2 regions of the Embleya sp. NPDC020630 genome follow, and region 2 is predicted to be linked to the other one. Evidence: riboswitches for the same ligand, from Rfam matches in the RefSeq annotation. Region 2 holds a riboswitch; the other holds the start of a gene.

Region 1 (8,185 bases), on a different contig from region 2:
GGCCAGGTCCAGGCCGAGGATCGTGTCGCCGGGGGAGAGCAGCGCGAACATCGCGGCGGCGTTGGCCGACGCGCCCGAGTGCGGCTGCACGTTGGCGGCCTCGGCGCCGAACAGCTCCTTGACCCGGTCGATGGCGAGCTGCTCGACCACGTCGACGTGCTCGCAGCCGCCGTAGTAGCGCCGGCCGGGGTAGCCCTCGGCGTACTTGTTGGTGAGAACGGAGCCCTGCGCCTCCAGCACCGCCACGGGGGCGAAGTTCTCGGAGGCGATCATCTCCAGGGTGTTCTGCTGGCGGTGCAGCTCGTCGGCGACGGCGGCGGCGACCTGCGGGTCCACCTCGCCCAGGGGACGGTCCAGGATCGTCACGGTTGTCAGCTCCTCGATCGGGTCGATCTCGATCATTCGCCGCAGAACGCGGCGTATTCGTCGGCCGACAGCAGGCCCTCGGCCTCGCCGTCGATGCGCACCTTGAACAGCCAGCCCGCCCCGAAGGGGTCGGAGTTCACCAGGGCCGGGTCCTCGACGACGGCGTCGTTGATCTCGACGACCTCGCCGGAGACCGGCGCGTACATGTCGCTGACCGACTTCGTGGACTCCAGTTCGCCGCACGGCTCACCGGCGACGACCACCCGGCCGACCTCGGGAAGCTCGACGAACACCACGTCGCCGAGCGCCTCGGCCGCGTGTTGGGTGATGCCCACGACGGCGGGGGAGGCCGCCTCGTCGAGCCACTCGTGTTCCTTGCTGTAGCGCAGGTGCTGGGGTGCGTGCACGGGTCCATTCTCCATTCGAATGAGGTAAGTCCGTCCCTCAGGATGATTTGGGACGTTTTCCGGTGATATAGGGAGGGGTTCGGCTCAGCCGCGCTTGTAGAACGGCAGCGCCACCACCTCGACCGGCTCGGCCTTGCCGCGGATGTCCACCGCCAGCCTGGTGCCCGGTTCGGCCCGCTCCACCGCCACGTAGGCCATCGCGATCGGCATGCCGAGCGTCGGCGACGGCGCGCCGGAGGTGACCTCGCCGACCCGCTCGCCGCTGTCCGCGTCCACCACCGGGTAGCCCGCGCGCGGGACCCGCTTGCCCGGCGAGGTCAGCCCGACCAGCGTGCGGCGCACGTCCGCCTCCGCCGCGGCCAGCGCCTCGCGGCCGACGAAGTCCTCGGGCTTGTCCAGCCGGACCACCCGGCCCAGGTTGGCCTCGTACGGCGTGGTGTCCCGGGTCAGCTCGTGGCCGTACAGCGGCATGCCCGCCTCCAGGCGCAGCGTGTCCCGGCAGGACAGGCCCGCCGGGACCAGGCCGTGCGGCTTGCCCGCGGCCAGCAGCGCGTCCCACAGCGCGACCGCGTCGCCGGGCGCGGCGAACAGCTCGAAGCCGTCCTCGCCGGTGTAGCCGGTGCGGGCGAGCAGCACGGGCACGCCCGCGACCTCGGTGCGCAGGATCGCGTAGTACTTGAGCGCGGGCAGATCGGCGTCGGTCAGCGAACCGACGATCTCCGTCGACGCGGGCCCCTGCACGGCCAGCAGCGTGTACTCCTCGGAGGCGTCGCGCACCGTCGCGTCGAAGTCGCTCGCGCGGTACTTCAGGCTCCCCGCCACCACGTCGGCGTTGGACGCGTTGGCCACCACCACGAAGTGCTCTTCGCCGAGGCGGTACACGATCAGGTCGTCGACGATGCCGCCCTCCTCGGTGCAGATCATCGTGTACCGGGCGCGGTCGATCCCGATCTTCGAGACGAAACCGACCAGGGCGTGGTCGAGCGCGCGGGCGGCCTCCGGGCCGGTGACCTCGATCTCGCCCATGTGGGTGAGGTCGAACAGGCCGGCCGTGGTGCGCACCGCGGTGTGCTCGTCCCGCTCGCTCCCGTACCGCAGCGGCATCCGCCACCCGGCGAAGTCGGTCATCGTGGCCCCGAGCGCGTCGTGCACGGCGTCGAGCGGGGTCCGGCGGTCGGTGGTCATGCGAAGACTCCTTCGAAGGGACGCCGGCGGAAGCCCCCGGCGGGCGCGGACCGGTCCGGGGCATGCCGGACGGCGCGGACCCGGGCGCGGGCCCGAGGTGCGACGAAAGGTGACGGGTGCTGCGGCCCGTACGAGAACGAATTCGAGGACAAAGGGGGCTCCCTGCCATGGCGTTCAGCCCTTTTCGGCCAAAATCGGTCGAAAAGTGGGGTGCCCTCCCCTTCTGTCATCGGAACCTGAGAGCTTCATCCCGTCCGCCGCTGCCGCGTCGGGCCGGGATTTGCACCGTGGGTGAGCCGCACCGACGGTGCGCCTGCTTTCCAGAAGTGCCTGACCCATGCGGTATCGGTGCCTGAGAGATTCCGGGGAGGAGTTGCTCCTTCGGCGCCCCGCTCGATGGCGAGGACTCTTCCGCGTGGGGTCGACGGCCGTTATGAGGTTGTGCCCGGCATGCTAGCGCGTGTCGTCAATCCCCCGCCGGTGCCGGGGGAGCGCCGGCGCCCGCTCGCGCCCTCGGTGCGACACCATGCGCAGGGCACGAGGGTTCGGGACATCAGGGGAGGATTCGTGGAGACGGATTCGGCGGGGGCGCATACCGGCGCCGCGGTGGGCGGCATGTTGATCCCCCGGTCCGTGCACGACCTGCGGGAGGAGCGGCATCGGGAGGGGGAGCGGGACGGGGTCCGGCGGGTGGACGTGCTGTCCTATCCGGCCTCGTGCGTGCTCGTGGTGACCGGCCTGCCGGGCGCGGGCAAGAGCACGCTCCTGGCCCGGGTGGTCGCCGCCGGGCCCTCGGTCGCGGTCCTGGACGCCGATCTGGTCCGGGCCCGCTGGGCGCTGCGGGTGGGGCGGCTGCCGTACCGGGCCTATCGGCCGCTGGTGCGGCTGTCGCACTACGGCGAGGTGGCCCGGGCGCTGCGCGGCCCAGGGGCGGTGGTGGTGCACGACAGCGGCCGCAATCCGATCCTGCGCCGGGTACTGGTGCGCGCGGCCCGGCGGCGCGGCATCCCGGCACACGCGCTGCTCCTGGACGTCACGGCCCATCAGGCGCTTTCCGGCCAACGTGCGCGCGGTCGCGGAGTGTCCACCGCGGTGTTCGCCCGACACCACCGGGAATGGCGCGCGCTGCTCGCCCGGCTCGCCCCGTGGCTGGACGCCGGACCCGCCCTCGCCTCCGCCCCGGGCGGCTTCACCTCGTGTGTACTGCTCGACCGCCCGGCCGCGCGGCGGCTGCGCCGGATCGTTTTCGCAGACCCCCTACCCGGACAGTCCCGACGGCGGGATGCGGACAAGTCGTAAACTGCGCCGGACACCAAGAGGAGCACCACCATGCCGTTCCCGGCCAATCCCGTGGAGAGCGCGCTCGTCGCGGCGATGCGCGACCCGTCCCGGGCCGAGGCCCTGTTCGAGGCCCTCGCCGAGGCGGACGTGTGGGTGCCGCTGCCCGAGGGGGGCAGCGCCGCCGACACCGAACTGACCCTGCCCACCGCCGAGATCGACGGTCGGCCGTATGTGCCGGTGTTCTCCTCGGAGGAGCAGTTCCACCGGCTCGCGGGGCCGATGGCGGGCACCGTGGCACCGATGCGCGAGTTCGCCCGAGGGCTGCCGCCGCACATCGGCATCGTGGTCAACCCGGGCGGCGAGGCGGGCATCCCGATCCCGCCGCCGGGTGTGCTGGAGCTGGCCCGGCTGCCCGGCGCGGGCCGCCGCGGCGCACGGGTGCGCTTGTACGAGCCCGACCAGGAGCCGATGGACTTCCTGATCGCCGCCGCCGCCGAGTTCATCCACGTCCCCGTGGTGCTCAGCGCCCGGCGCGGCCTGGGCGAGGTCGAGTCCGATCCGCCGGTCCTGTTCGTCGGCGTCGAACTGGACCGGTGGCAGGAGGAGGACCGGCTGGCCGCGATCGGCGCCCTGGAGCGTGCGCTCGGCCGCGCCGCGTGCCCGTGGCCGGTCAACGTGGTGCTTCTGGACGTGGCGCAGGATCCTGTGGGGGACTGGATGCTGGAGCGGACGCAGCCGTTCTATCTGCGGGCCGACCAGCGCTGAGCCCGTCCGGCCGCGGCCGGCATCGGTGTCGAAAAACATGGGGTTCGGGGAGGACGTCGTGAACCAGGTCGAGCAGGCGTTGAGCCAGGTGGCCCCCGGGCGCTACGACGCCTACGAGCGGCTGCTGCAAGCGCTCGTCGGCGCGCCCGTGTGGATGTTGCTGTGGCAGGGGCAACCCGGCAGCCCGGACGCGCAGTACGGGAACATGGACGTGGCCGGATGGCGCTACGCCCCGGCGTTCACGTCCGAGGAACAGCTGCGTCTCAGTGGCTGGGACCGCTCGTTCGAGATCTGTCCGGTGCCCGAGATCGCGTCCTCGCTGTACACCGACCGCTGGGGTCTGTGGCTGAATCCGCACGCCCAGGGCGGCGGCGTCGGCGTGCCCTACCTCGACCTGCGCCGCATCGTCGGCGGCCTGGACCGACTGATGGCCGGGCCCCTGGAGGTCGGCGAACCCACGCTGTGGGACCCGGCGTTCTACTCCCTGCTCGGCGGTCAGCTGTTCCAGACCCAGGTGGTGCGCGCCGCCCACCGGGCCTGGGTGCGCCCCACCGTCGGCCCCGAACGCCTCGTGATCGGGCTGCGCCTGACGGACAATCAGCCCGCCACGATGCAGCGCATGCGCGACGCGATGGCCCGCGCGTCGGCCGCCGCGCCGCCCGGTCTGACGCTCTCCTCGGTCGCGCTCGACGACCCCTTCGACCCGATCGCCGCGTGGATGCGCGAGCACACCCGGCCGTTCATCGGCATCGACATGCTCGACGAGGCCGCCCGCCACGGCCGGTGATCGACATGCTCGACGAAGGCGCCCGTCCCGCACGGTGATTCACATGGCCGCCGCGGGCACACACCACGCGCAGTGAGCGAAGATCGGCGGAACGTGGCGAGCCGGGGCAACAGGCAGTGATGCCCCCAAAAAACTGACGTCACGTCATCAACCGCTGCCTTGTTGTGATTTCGTGACCGATCTACGCGGATCAACCAGTGAATCGTGTCTGCGTAATCACGGTTCAGTAAAGGTATTCCTCCACCTCTGTTCGTGACCCGCGTCACGGAGGAGTCTCACCCGGACGACAGATCCCGAAGATCATCGGGATCGCAATGCCGGGTATGGCGACGGGACGCGGCGATCCCGAGCCGCCGTCGCATCCGTGAGCGGGGAGGGTCGATCCATGACGGCACCGATCGAGACCACCGGTGTGGCCCGAGAGGCGCACCCCGAGGCGATCGCCGAGGCAGCCGGCGCACGCATCGAGGGTCGGTCGCTCGGTCAGATCGCGTGGGCCCGATTCCGCCGCGACAGGGTCGCGATGGCCGGTGGCGTGGTGATCATCCTCATGGTGCTCATCGCGATCTTCGCGCCGCTGATCACCGACGCGATCGGCGGTGGACCCACCGAGTACCACGACGATCTGCTCGACCCGGTGCTGAACATCCCCAACGGCAGCTTCGGCGGCGCGAGTTGGGATCACCCGCTGGGTCTGGAGCCGGTCAACGGCCGGGACATCTTCTCCCGCATCTGCTACGGCGCCCGCGTCTCCATGCTGGTCGCCTTCCTCGCCACCCTGCTCTCCGTGGTGCTCGGCGTCGTCCTGGGCACCGTGGCGGGCTACTTCGGCGGCTGGATCGACGGGCTGATCAGCCGCGCCATGGACGTCTTCCTGGCCTTCCCGCTGCTGCTGTTCGCGATCGCCATCGGCAGCAGCCTCCAGGGCGAGGCCTTCGGCCTCCACGGCGACACGCTCCGCATCACCGTGCTGATCTTCGTGATCGGGTTCTTCAGCTGGCCGTACATCGCTCGCATCGTCCGCGGCCAGACGCTCTCGCTGCGCGAACGCGAGTTCGTCGAGGCGGCGCGCAGCCTCGGGGCCACCGACCGGCACATCATCTTCAAGGAGTTGCTGCCGAACCTGGTGGGTCCGATCCTGGTCTACTCCACGCTGCTGATCCCGACGAACATCCTGTTCGAGGCCGCCCTTTCCTACCTGGGGGTCGGCGTACAGGAACCCACCGCCTCGTGGGGTGGCATGCTCTCGGCGGCCACCCCCCGGTACCAGGACGCGCCGATGTTCATGGTCGTCCCCGGAGTCACCATCTTCATCACCGTGCTCGCGTTCAACCTGCTCGGCGACGGCCTTCGAGACGCCCTCGACCCGCGCAGCCGCTGAATATCCCGCAAGTCCCCACGAGGAGGCACGACCAGCGATGAAACACCCGGTAACTCGCAGGCGCAGGACCCAAGCGCTGATCGGCATGGTGGCTGTCACCGCGATGGCCGCCACCGCGTGTGGCGGTGGTGGCGGCGGCTCGAAGAAGTACAGCCCGAGCAACAAGGCGATCACCGAAGTGGTCAACCAGTCCACCAAGAAGGGTGGCACGCTCAAGCTGGTCAGCTCGGACAAGTTCGACTCGCTGGACCCGGGCGACATGTACTACGCCTCGGCGTGGAACTTCTCCCGCCTGATGGCGCGTCCGCTGCTCACCTTCAAGCCCGCCCCGGGCAACGCGAGCTACGAGTTCGCGCCGGACCTGGCCACCGACGTGGGCAAGACCGACGACGGCGGCAAGACCTGGACGTACCACCTGCGCAAGGGCGTCAAGTACGAGGACGGCGTCGAGGTCAAGGCGTCGGACGTCAAGTACGCCGTGGAGCGGACCTTCGACAAGGAGGTCCTGCCCAACGGCCCGGGCTACTTCGCCCAGTACCTGGACCCCGACGGTACCTACAAGGGCCCGTACAAGGACTCCGCGCCGGACAAGCTGGGTCTGAGCGCGATCGAGACGCCGGACGACTACACCATCATCTTCAAGATGAAGGAGCCGTTCGCGGACTTCAACTACCTCGCCGCGCTCCCGCAGACCGCGCCGGTCCCGCCCGCCAAGGACACCGGCAAGGAATACGTCAAGCACCCCCTCGCCTCCGGCGCGTACATGGTCGACGGCCAGTACGAGCCCGGCAAGGCGGTCAACCTGGTCCGCAACCCGAACTGGGACCCGGCGACCGACCCGCTGCGCAAGGCGCTGCCGGACCGGATCGAACTGCTGGAGAAGCAGGACGCGAACGACGTCGACAACCGACTCTTCGCCGGCACGGCGCAGTTGGACGTGGTCGGCACCGGCGTCCAGGCCGCCGCGCAGAACAAGATCCTCACGGACAAGAAGCTCGCGGACAACGCGGACGACGCGATCTCCGGCGCGCTGGCCTACCTGGCGATCAGCTCCAAGACCCCGCCGTTCGACAACGTGCACTGCCGGCGCGCCGTGCAGTACGCGGTCAACAAGTCGCAGCTGCAGCGCGCGCAGGGTGGCGAGGTCGGCTCCGACATCGCGACCAACCTGATGCCGCCGACGCTGGCCGGTTCCAAGGTCACCGACATGTACCCCAACGGTGCCAAGCACACCGGTGACGTGGCCAAGGCCAAGGACGAGCTCAAGCAGTGCGGCAAGGCCGACGGCTTCAGCACCGTGCTGACCGCGCGCGCCAACCGGCCCAAGGAGGTCGCGGGCGCCACGTCGGTGCAGAACGCGCTCGCCAAGATCGGCGTCAAGGTCGAGATCCGGCAGTACCCCTCGGGTGACTACTTCTCGCAGTTCGCCGGTGTCCCGAAGTGGGTCGCGGAGAACAAGGTCGGCATCATGTTCATGCAGTGGGGCCCCGACTTCCCCACCCAGTTCGGCTTCTTCCAGCAGATCGTGGACGGCCGGGCGATCAAGCCCGCCGGTGGCACGAACCTGTCCGAGCTGAACGACCCGGCGGTCAACGGTCTGATCGACCAGGCCACCCGGACCATCGACCCGGCGCAGAGCGCGGCCATCTGGCAGCAGCTGGACCAGAAGGTGATGGAGTCGGCGGTGATCGTCCCGTTCGGCTGGACCAAGTCGCTGCTGTACCGCCCGTCGAACGTGACCAACCTGGTCGTCACGCCCGCGTACTCCGGGATGTACGACTACCTCAACATCGGTATCCAGTAAGCCTGCGACGAGGTCAGTAGCCCGAAGGAGAGGTGAAGGCCCGTCAGTTCCGGTGCGGGGAGCGGTGATCCCGCTCCCCGCACCGGACCGGGTCGCCGGCTCATGATTTTCTATCTGCTCAGGCGGCTGGCGGGAGCGGTGGTGCTCCTGTTGATCGTCACCATGGCGGTCTTCGCCATCTTCTTCCTGATTCCGCGTCTGGGAGGCGC
Region 2 (8,185 bases):
GGTCAACTCCGATCCCTACGGCGATGGTTGGATGTTCGAGGTGCGCCTCGACGACCCCGCCGCCCCGGCCGCGCTCTTGGACGCGGCCGCCTACCAGAACAGCCTGGGCTCCTGACGGCCCGGCGAAGCGGTAGGCAGTCCATCACCACGACCCACTCCTCCTGCCCCACGGGCGGGCCAGGTTCTCTCGGGGAGGTTCGCCCGTGAAGTTGTTCGCGAAATTGTTCGGTCGTTCCCGTCGCTCCGGCGACGCGCCGGCTGCCGATGCGGGAAGGTCCGGCAATCCGCCGGCCGCCCCGCCGACGATGCCGCCGGGTTCCCCCAACGGGGCCTCCACCGGCGCGTCGCCCGCTCCCGCCCCCGCCCCTCGGATGGGCGAATCCGACGCCACCGCCGGGCATGTCGCTGTTGACCAGGAACACACGGCGCGCATAAGTTTCGGACAACTCTCGACCGAAGGTCGAGGTTCGACCGGGACGGGTCAGGAGGCCGACGTGGTCGTGTGCGGCACCTGTGGGCATCACAACCCGCCCGGCGGCCGGTTCTGCTCCAACTGCGGCGCGCGTCTGGGCGCCGGCGCCGAGCGGGCGTCGGAGCAGACCTCGACCATCTCGATCAGCGGCATCGAGGCGCTGGACGCGGAACCCGCGCCCCGCGAGATCCTGACCCCCGAGGCGCAGGCCGCGGTGGACGCGCTGCCGCCGGGGACCGCGCTCCTGGTGGTGCGCCGGGGCCCCAACTCCGGCAGCCGCTTCCTGCTCGACTCGGACCGCACCACGGCCGGTCGGCACCCGCAGAGCGACATCTTCCTCGACGACGTGACGGTCTCGCGCAAGCACGCCGAGTTCCGCCGCACCGCCGGGGGCTTCGCGGTCGCCGACGTGGGCAGCCTGAACGGCACCTACGTGGGCCGCGAGCGCATCGACGAGGTCCCGCTGACGCCGGGCGACGAGGTCCAGATCGGCAAGTACCGGCTGGTCTTCTTCCCGAGCAGGCAGGGGCTGATGGGGTGAGTTCGGCGGCGGCCGGATCGGTCTCCTCGAGCATCGGCGGGGTGTTGACCCTGTTGCGTCCCGAGTTCCCGGACATCAGCATCTCCAAGATCCGGTTCCTCGAGGCGGAAGGGCTCATCGAGCCGCAGCGGAGCCCGTCGGGCTACCGCAAGTTCGGCCCCGCCGACATCGAACGACTGCGCTACGTGCTGCGTGTGCAGCGCGACCGCTACCTGCCGCTGCGGGTGATCAAGGACCAGCTCGACGCGATGGATCGTGGGCTCGAACCGGCCGGCCCGACCCCGGCCGAATCCGAGCACCCCCGGAACGGGGACGGCGATCCCGGAGCGGCCGGCCGGGACGGGGGCACGGTGCTCCTCGACCGGCCGGGGCTGATCGCCGCGGCCGGCATCCAGGACGCGGACCTGGCCCGCCTGGAGGAGTTCGGCCTGATCCAGCCGCACCGCCCGCGCCCCGACGAGGCCGGTGCGGACGCGGCCGAGGAGGGTGTGGTCTACGACGGGGACGCGCTCGTGGTGGCCCGCCTGGTGGCCGCGCTGGGCCGCTACGGCGTCGAGCCGCGTCACCTGCGACAGGCCAAGGCCGCGGCGGACCGCGAGGCCGCCCTGGTCGAGCAGATCGTCGCGCCGCTCCTGCACCGCAGGGGCGCCCGCGCGAAGGCGGGCGCCGAGGAGACCGTCCGCGACCTGCTGGCGCTCACCTCGCGCCTGCACACCGTCCTGGTCACCACCGCGCTCGCGCCACGCCTGGGCCGCTGACCGGCGCGCCCGCTCGGCGCCCTACCCCGGCGTACGGTCGCCGCCGGGCCTCGGACCCGCGCCGGCCCCCCGACGGCGCCACGAAGAAAAAACGACGAATCCCCGACCTATTCGGCCCCCGGGGATCGGTCACCGACAGTCGAGCGCGCTAGTGTGGCGATGTGAACGAGCTAGAGGTTGTGGGCGTCCGGGTGGAGATGCCCTCTAACCAGCCGATCGTGCTCCTACGGGAGACGGGGGGCGATCGTTATCTCCCCATCTGGATCGGCCCGGTAGAGGCGACGGCCATCGCGTTCGCCCAACAGGGCGTGGTACCCGCGCGTCCTCTGACGCACGATCTCTTCCGGGACGTGCTGGAGGCGTTGGGGCAGGAATTGACCCAGATCCGGATCACCGACCTGCGCGAGGGCGTGTTCTACGCCGAGCTGGTCTTCTCCGGCGGCGTGGAGGTCAGCGCGCGCCCGTCGGACGCGATCGCGCTCGCGCTGCGCACCGGGACGTCGATCGTGGGCAGCGACGCGGTCCTGGACGAGGCCGGCATCGTGATCCCCAATGAGCAGGAGGACGAGATCGAGAAGTTCAGGGAGTTCCTGAACGACATCTCGCCCGAGGACTTCGGCACCACGAGCCAATAGCCGGCCCGCTCCGGCCCGGCGCATCCTCGGAACCGTCGACCGACCCCCTCGCCTCCTGGGCGGCCGGGTCCCGGTCGGCGGTTCTTCGCGTCTCGGACCCGATCGGGGTCGATCGGTTTCGGGCAGAAGCGATCAGCGGCAAAGCCGGCAGACCTACCCGTGTGCGCCGGGCTCAAACCACTCGTGCGAGCAGCGTCACTCGGCGTGCCGAACGCCCCGGTCGTTGACGCGCTGTTGGTGACTGCCTACCGTCGAAATCGACAGTTCCGGGATGACCCCTGCGCGTTGCACCTCGCCGCCTGCGGCCCGGGATTGAAGGAGACTCCTCGCGCCGTACCCGGGCGCGCGGGGACGAAAGGGAGGTCGGCGTGAGCAGCACCGGCGACATCACGGCGGCGGAGCGCGCCCGCACGGCACGTCCTCTGCCGGCGACCGACCCCGGTGCGGGCCTCCGGCGGCCGGACATCGTCCCACCCGGCACTCCGTCGGAGGACGTGGGCTACCGCGGCCCGACCGCCTGTGCGGCGGCCGGCATCACCTACCGGCAACTCGACTACTGGGCCCGCACCGGCCTGGTCGAGCCCACGGTCCGCTCGGCCCACGGCCCGGGCACGCAGCGGCTGTACGGCTTCCGCGACATCCTCGTGCTGAAGATCGTCAAGCGGCTCCTGGACACCGGCGTCTCGCTGCAGAACATCCGGATCGCGGTCGCCCACCTGCGCGGACGCGGCATCGGCGACCTGGCCGGGATGACCCTGATGAGCGACGGGGCGAGCGTGTACGAGTGCACGTCCTACGACGAGGTCATCGACCTGGTCCAGGGCGGCCAGGGGGTCTTCGGCATCGCGGTGGGGGCGGTGTGGCGCGAGGTCGAGGGCTCGCTCGCGCAGCTCCAGGGCGAGCACACCGGCACCGGGGAGCCGACCCCGCAGGTCCATCCGGGCGACGAATTGGCCCGCAGGCGTCGAGAACGCGCGGTCTGATCGGCGATACCGCCGGTGGGAACCGGTGCGCGGGGCGGGACGTCCACGTGGATGTGCCCATTCGTCGCCCCACCCTGCCCCGCTCCCGGCGTGCCCAACGGCGCGGTTACCAGGCCGTCGTCCTGCTCACGGTGGCCGGACTGGCCCCGGTGACGGGGCTGCACCTGTACGCCGGGGACCGGGTGCGCTCGGTGGAACGGGTGCCCGCGCGCGACGTCACGATGGTGCTCGGCGCGGGCGTGCGGGGGGATCGGCCGTCGGATCTGCTGGCCCGCCGACTCGACGTGGCGCTGCGGCTGTACCGGGCCGGCAAGACCCGGGTGATCCTGGTCAGCGGCGACGGCGGCGACAACCGCTACGACGAGACCGGGGTGATGCGGCGCTACCTCGTCGAGCGCGGAGTCCCGGACAAACGCGTCGTGAGCGACGATTCGGGATTCTCCACCTGGGATTCCTGCGCCCGGGCGAAGCGGATCTACGGCATCGAGCGGATGATCGTGGTCACGCAGAGCTTCCATCTGCGGCGTGCGCTGGCGCTGTGCAAGGCCGCCGGCATCGATGCCTACGGTGTTCCGGACCGATCCCTGACGTGGGGTCACATCGGACCCACCGTGTACGGAACCGGCCGCGAGGTGCTCGCCGCGATCAAGGCGACCGGAACGATCGTGTTCAAGCCGGACCCCCGGGTGACCGGTCGCCCCAGCGACGCGATCCGGCGCGCCCTGGAGGACTGACCCCGGGGGCGACCGCCCGCCCGGTGTCTCGCTGCGGCGCGCCCGAACGACCGTTCACCGGGGATGTCGGACCGGTGCGTCATGATTGCGCGGTGTGAGACAGGCGCCGGGCATCCTCCACCTCGACATGGACGCGTTCTACGCGTCGGTCGAGCAGGTCGCCAAGCCCAGCCTGGCCGGCAAGGCCGTGATCGTGGGCGGCATCGGCGCCCGGGGTGTCGTGGCCACCGCCTCCTACGAGGCCCGGGTCTTCGGCGTACGCTCCGCGATGTCCATCGGCGAGGCCCGCCGGCGCTGCCCCAACGCCGCCTTCCTCAGCCCCCGCTTCGGCCTCTACCGGCAGGTCAGCGACACCGTGATGGAACTGCTGCACCGGCTGTCCCCGCTGGTCGAACCGCTCAGCCTGGACGAGGCGTTCATCGACCTGGACGCGGGCCCGCACGGCGGCGCCCTGGACACCGCCCGGGTCACCGAGATCGCCGTGCGCCTGCGCGCCGACATCCACGCCGCCACCGGCCTGACCTGCTCGGTCGGCGCGGCCACCTCCAAACTGCTGGCCAAGATCGCCTCTGAGGCGGACAAGCCCGACGGGTTGTGCGTGGTGGTGCCCGGCACCGAACGGGCGATGCTCGACCCGCTCCCGGTGCGCGCGCTGCCCGGGGTGGGCCCGGCCACCGGCGACGTGCTGCGCCGGGCCGGCCTGGACACCGTCGCCGACCTGGCCGCGGTGGACGAGAGCGAACTGGTACGCCTGCTCGGCCAGGCGCACGGACACGGCCTGCACGTCCTGGCCGCGGGCCTGGACGCGCGCCCGGTGGTGGCCGACCGGGACGCCAAGTCGGTGTCGGTCGAGGACACCTTCGCCACCGACCTGGTCGACCGCGAGCGGATCACCAGGGAATTGGACCGCCTCTCGATCCGCTGCGTGGAGCGGCTGCGCGCGGCCGGCCGCTCCGGCCGCACCATCGTGTTGAAGCTGCGCCGCTACGACTTCAGCACGCTCACCCGCTCGGAGACGCTGCGCGGCCCCACCGACGACCCGGGCGTGGTGCGCGAGACGATCCGCCGACTGGCCGCCCAGGTGGACGTCACCGGCGGGGTGCGGCTGCTCGGGGTGGGCGTCAGCGGCCTGGCCGACTTCGCCCAGCAGGACCTGTTCGGCGCCGCCGACACGCCGGCGGAGGAGCCGGAGGACGACGACGCGGGGCCGGCGGGGGAGGAGCCCGCCGAGGCCGGCCCCGAGCGGGTCTCCTGGTCCCCGGGCCAGGACGTGGTCCACGAGGACTTCGGCCCCGGCTGGGTCCAGGGCAGCGGCGTCGGCCGCGTCACGGTGCGCTTCGAGGTCCCGGGCGGAAAGCCGGGCCGGGTGCGCACGTTCGCCCTCGCCGACCCGGCGCTGCGACCGGGGGAGCCGCTGCCCCTCCCGGGCACGGGCGACGCGGACGACCGGCCCGCCGGACCCGCCGACCCCGGCCCGCCGCCTCCGCCGCCCCCGTCGACCTGACAACCCGCACCCCTCCGGCCTGGCGTCCCGTCCGTATCCGATGCCACGCTGATACCGTTGAAGCCGCCCATTACGTTCGCGCGGGAGAGTTCTCGTGTTCGTCCGCACGAGGCGCCGAAGGAGCAACTCCTCCCCGGAATCTCTCAGGCACCCGTACCGCGTGGTCGTGGGCACTCTGGAAAGCAGGATCCGCACGTGGCTCGCCGAGTCGGGTCGGATCCTCGCCGACGGTGCAAATCGCGTTCGTGGGACCGGCCCCGCCGGTGTTCCGGGCGGGGTGAAGCTCTCAGGTACCGATGACAGAGGGGGAGGCCGGTGGGCGCGCGACCCGCGTGTCCGTCCAGGAGCGATCCAGGAGGCCTTTCGCGATGACACCGCGCACCCCTGCCCCGACGCGTGCTCACGCCGTACTCCCCTCCGGCCCCGGCTCGTTGACCGGCCTGGAGGCCGCGTCGCCGTTCACCGGCCGGCACATCGGTCCGGACACCGACGAACAGGCGAAGATGCTCGCCGCGATCGGTTACGGGTCCCTGGACGAGCTGACCGACGCGGCGGTGCCCGCCGCGATCCGCGCGCTCGCGGGCTTCGAGTTGCCGGCCGCGCGCACCGAGGCCGAGGTGCTGGCCGAACTGCGCGAGCTGGCCTCCCGCAACACCGTGCTGACCTCGATGATCGGGCTCGGCTACCACGGCACCTTCACCCCGCCGGTGATCACCCGCAACGTGCTGGAGAACCCGGCCTGGTACACCGCCTACACGCCCTACCAGCCGGAGATCTCCCAGGGCCGGTTGGAGGCGCTGCTCAACTTCCAGACCGTGGTCACCGACCTGACCGGCCTGGACGTGGCCGGCGCCTCGCTGCTCGACGAGTCCACCGCCGCCGCCGAGGCGATGACGCTGGCCCGCCGGGCGGGCCGGGCCAAGAGCGACGTGTTCGTCGTGGACGCGGCCACGCTGCCGCAGACCATCGCCGTGGTGCGCACACGCGCGCGGGCGCTGGGCATCGAGGTCGTGGTCGCCGACACCGCCGACGGGCTGCCCGAGGGCGGCTGCTTCGGGGTGCTGCTCCAGTACCCGGGCACCGACGGTCTGGTTCGCGACCTGACCCCGGTGATCGAGGCCGCGCACGCGCAGGGCGCGCTGGTGGCGGTCGCCGCCGACCTGCTCGCGCTCACCGTGCTGCGCGCGCCCGGCGCGATGGGCGCCGACATCGCGGTCGGCACCACCCAGCGGTTCGGGGTGCCGATGGCCTTCGGCGGCCCGCACGCGGGCTACCTGGCGGTCCGCGAGAAGCTGACCCGCAGCATGCCGGGCCGCCTGGTGGGGGTGTCGGTGGACGCCGACGGCGCGCCCGCGTACCGGCTCGCGCTGCAGACCCGCGAGCAGCACATCCGCCGGGAGAAGGCGACCAGCAACATCTGCACCGCCCAGGTGCTGCTCGCGGTGATGGCCGGGATGTACGCGGTCTACCACGGGCCGGACGGGCTCGCCTCGATCGCGCGCCGCACGCACCGCTACGCGGCCGTGCTGGCGGGCGGGCTGCGGGCCGGCGGCGTCGAGGTGGTGCACGGCGACTTCTTCGACACGGTCACCGCCCGGGTGCCGGGTCGGGCCGAGCAAGTGCTCGCGGCGGCCCGCGCGGCCGGCGTCAACCTGCGGCCGGTGGACGCGGACCACGTGGCGATCACGTGTGACGAGACCACGCTGCGGGCGCACGTCGAGGCGGTCTGGGGCGCGTTCGGGGTGAGCGGCGACGTGGCCGCGCTCGACGCCGAGACCGCCGACGCGCTGCCCTCGGGGCTGCTGCGCGACACCGAGTTCCTGACCCACCCGGTCTTCCACACGCACCGCTCCGAGACCGACATGCTGCGCTACCTGCGTCGGCTCGCGGACAAGGACTACGCGCTGGACCGGGGCATGATCCCGCTCGGCTCGTGCACGATGAAGCTCAACGCCACGGTCGAGATGGAGCCGATCACCTGGCCCGAGTTCGCGAACATGCACCCCTTCGCGCCGGTCGACCAGGCGGCGGGCTACCTGGAGTTGATCGACGGGCTGGCCGACTCGCTGGCCCGGATCACCGGCTACGCCAAGGTCTCGCTCCAGCCCAACGCCGGCTCCCAGGGCGAACTCGCCGGGCTGCTCGCGGTCCGCGCGTACCACCACGCCAACGGCGACACCGCACGCGACGTGTGCCTGATCCCCTCCTCCGCGCACGGCACCAACGCGGCCAGCGCGGTGATGGCGGGGATGCGCGTGGTGGTGGTCAAGACCGGTGAGAACGGCGACGTGGACCTGGCCGACCTGCACGCGAAGATCGAGCAGTACCGGGACACGCTCGCGGTGCTGATGGTGACCTACCCGTCCACGCACGGCGTGTTCGAGGAGGGCATCGAGCAGGTGTGCGCGGCCATCCACGAGGCCGGCGGCCAGGTGTACGTGGACGGCGCGAACCTGAACGCGCTGGTCGGCCTGGCCCAGCCCGGCGGCGCGATCGGCGCCGACGTGTCGCACCTGAACCTGCACAAGACGTTCTGCATCCCGCACGGCGGCGGCGGC

Evidence for each region. A riboswitch is a leader RNA that binds a small molecule or an ion and turns the genes downstream of it on or off. The one in region 2 is predicted to bind glycine.
Region 1: another riboswitch for glycine. It lies ahead of gcvT (glycine cleavage system aminomethyltransferase GcvT); the one in region 2 lies ahead of gcvP (aminomethyl-transferring glycine dehydrogenase).

The regions. Positions count from the first base shown of each region.
Region 1 is NZ_JBIRUB010000002.1:682,766-690,950, forward strand. Features, by position in the region: gene glyA (serine hydroxymethyltransferase) at 1-402, opposite strand, end outside; gene gcvH (glycine cleavage system protein GcvH) at 399-773, opposite strand; gene gcvT (glycine cleavage system aminomethyltransferase GcvT) at 858-1,958, opposite strand; glycine riboswitch at 2,289-2,382, opposite strand; gene ACH4XV_RS09185 (AAA family ATPase) at 2,526-3,257, shown strand; gene ACH4XV_RS09190 (enhanced serine sensitivity protein SseB) at 3,288-4,004, shown strand; gene ACH4XV_RS09195 (enhanced serine sensitivity protein SseB C-terminal domain-containing protein) at 4,063-4,791, shown strand; gene ACH4XV_RS09200 (ABC transporter permease) at 5,177-6,172, shown strand; gene ACH4XV_RS09205 (ABC transporter substrate-binding protein) at 6,210-7,976, shown strand; gene ACH4XV_RS09210 (ABC transporter permease) at 8,079-8,185, shown strand, end outside.
Region 2 is NZ_JBIRUB010000001.1:1,185,369-1,193,553, forward strand. Features, by position in the region: gene gcvH (glycine cleavage system protein GcvH) at 1-115, shown strand, start outside; gene ACH4XV_RS04805 (FHA domain-containing protein) at 495-1,013, shown strand; gene ACH4XV_RS04810 (MerR family transcriptional regulator) at 1,010-1,771, shown strand; gene ACH4XV_RS04815 (bifunctional nuclease family protein) at 1,933-2,406, shown strand; gene ACH4XV_RS04820 (MerR family transcriptional regulator) at 2,775-3,389, shown strand; gene ACH4XV_RS04825 (vancomycin high temperature exclusion protein) at 3,437-4,123, shown strand; gene ACH4XV_RS04830 (DNA polymerase IV) at 4,218-5,627, shown strand; glycine riboswitch at 5,699-5,796, shown strand; gene gcvP (aminomethyl-transferring glycine dehydrogenase) at 5,996-8,185, shown strand, end outside.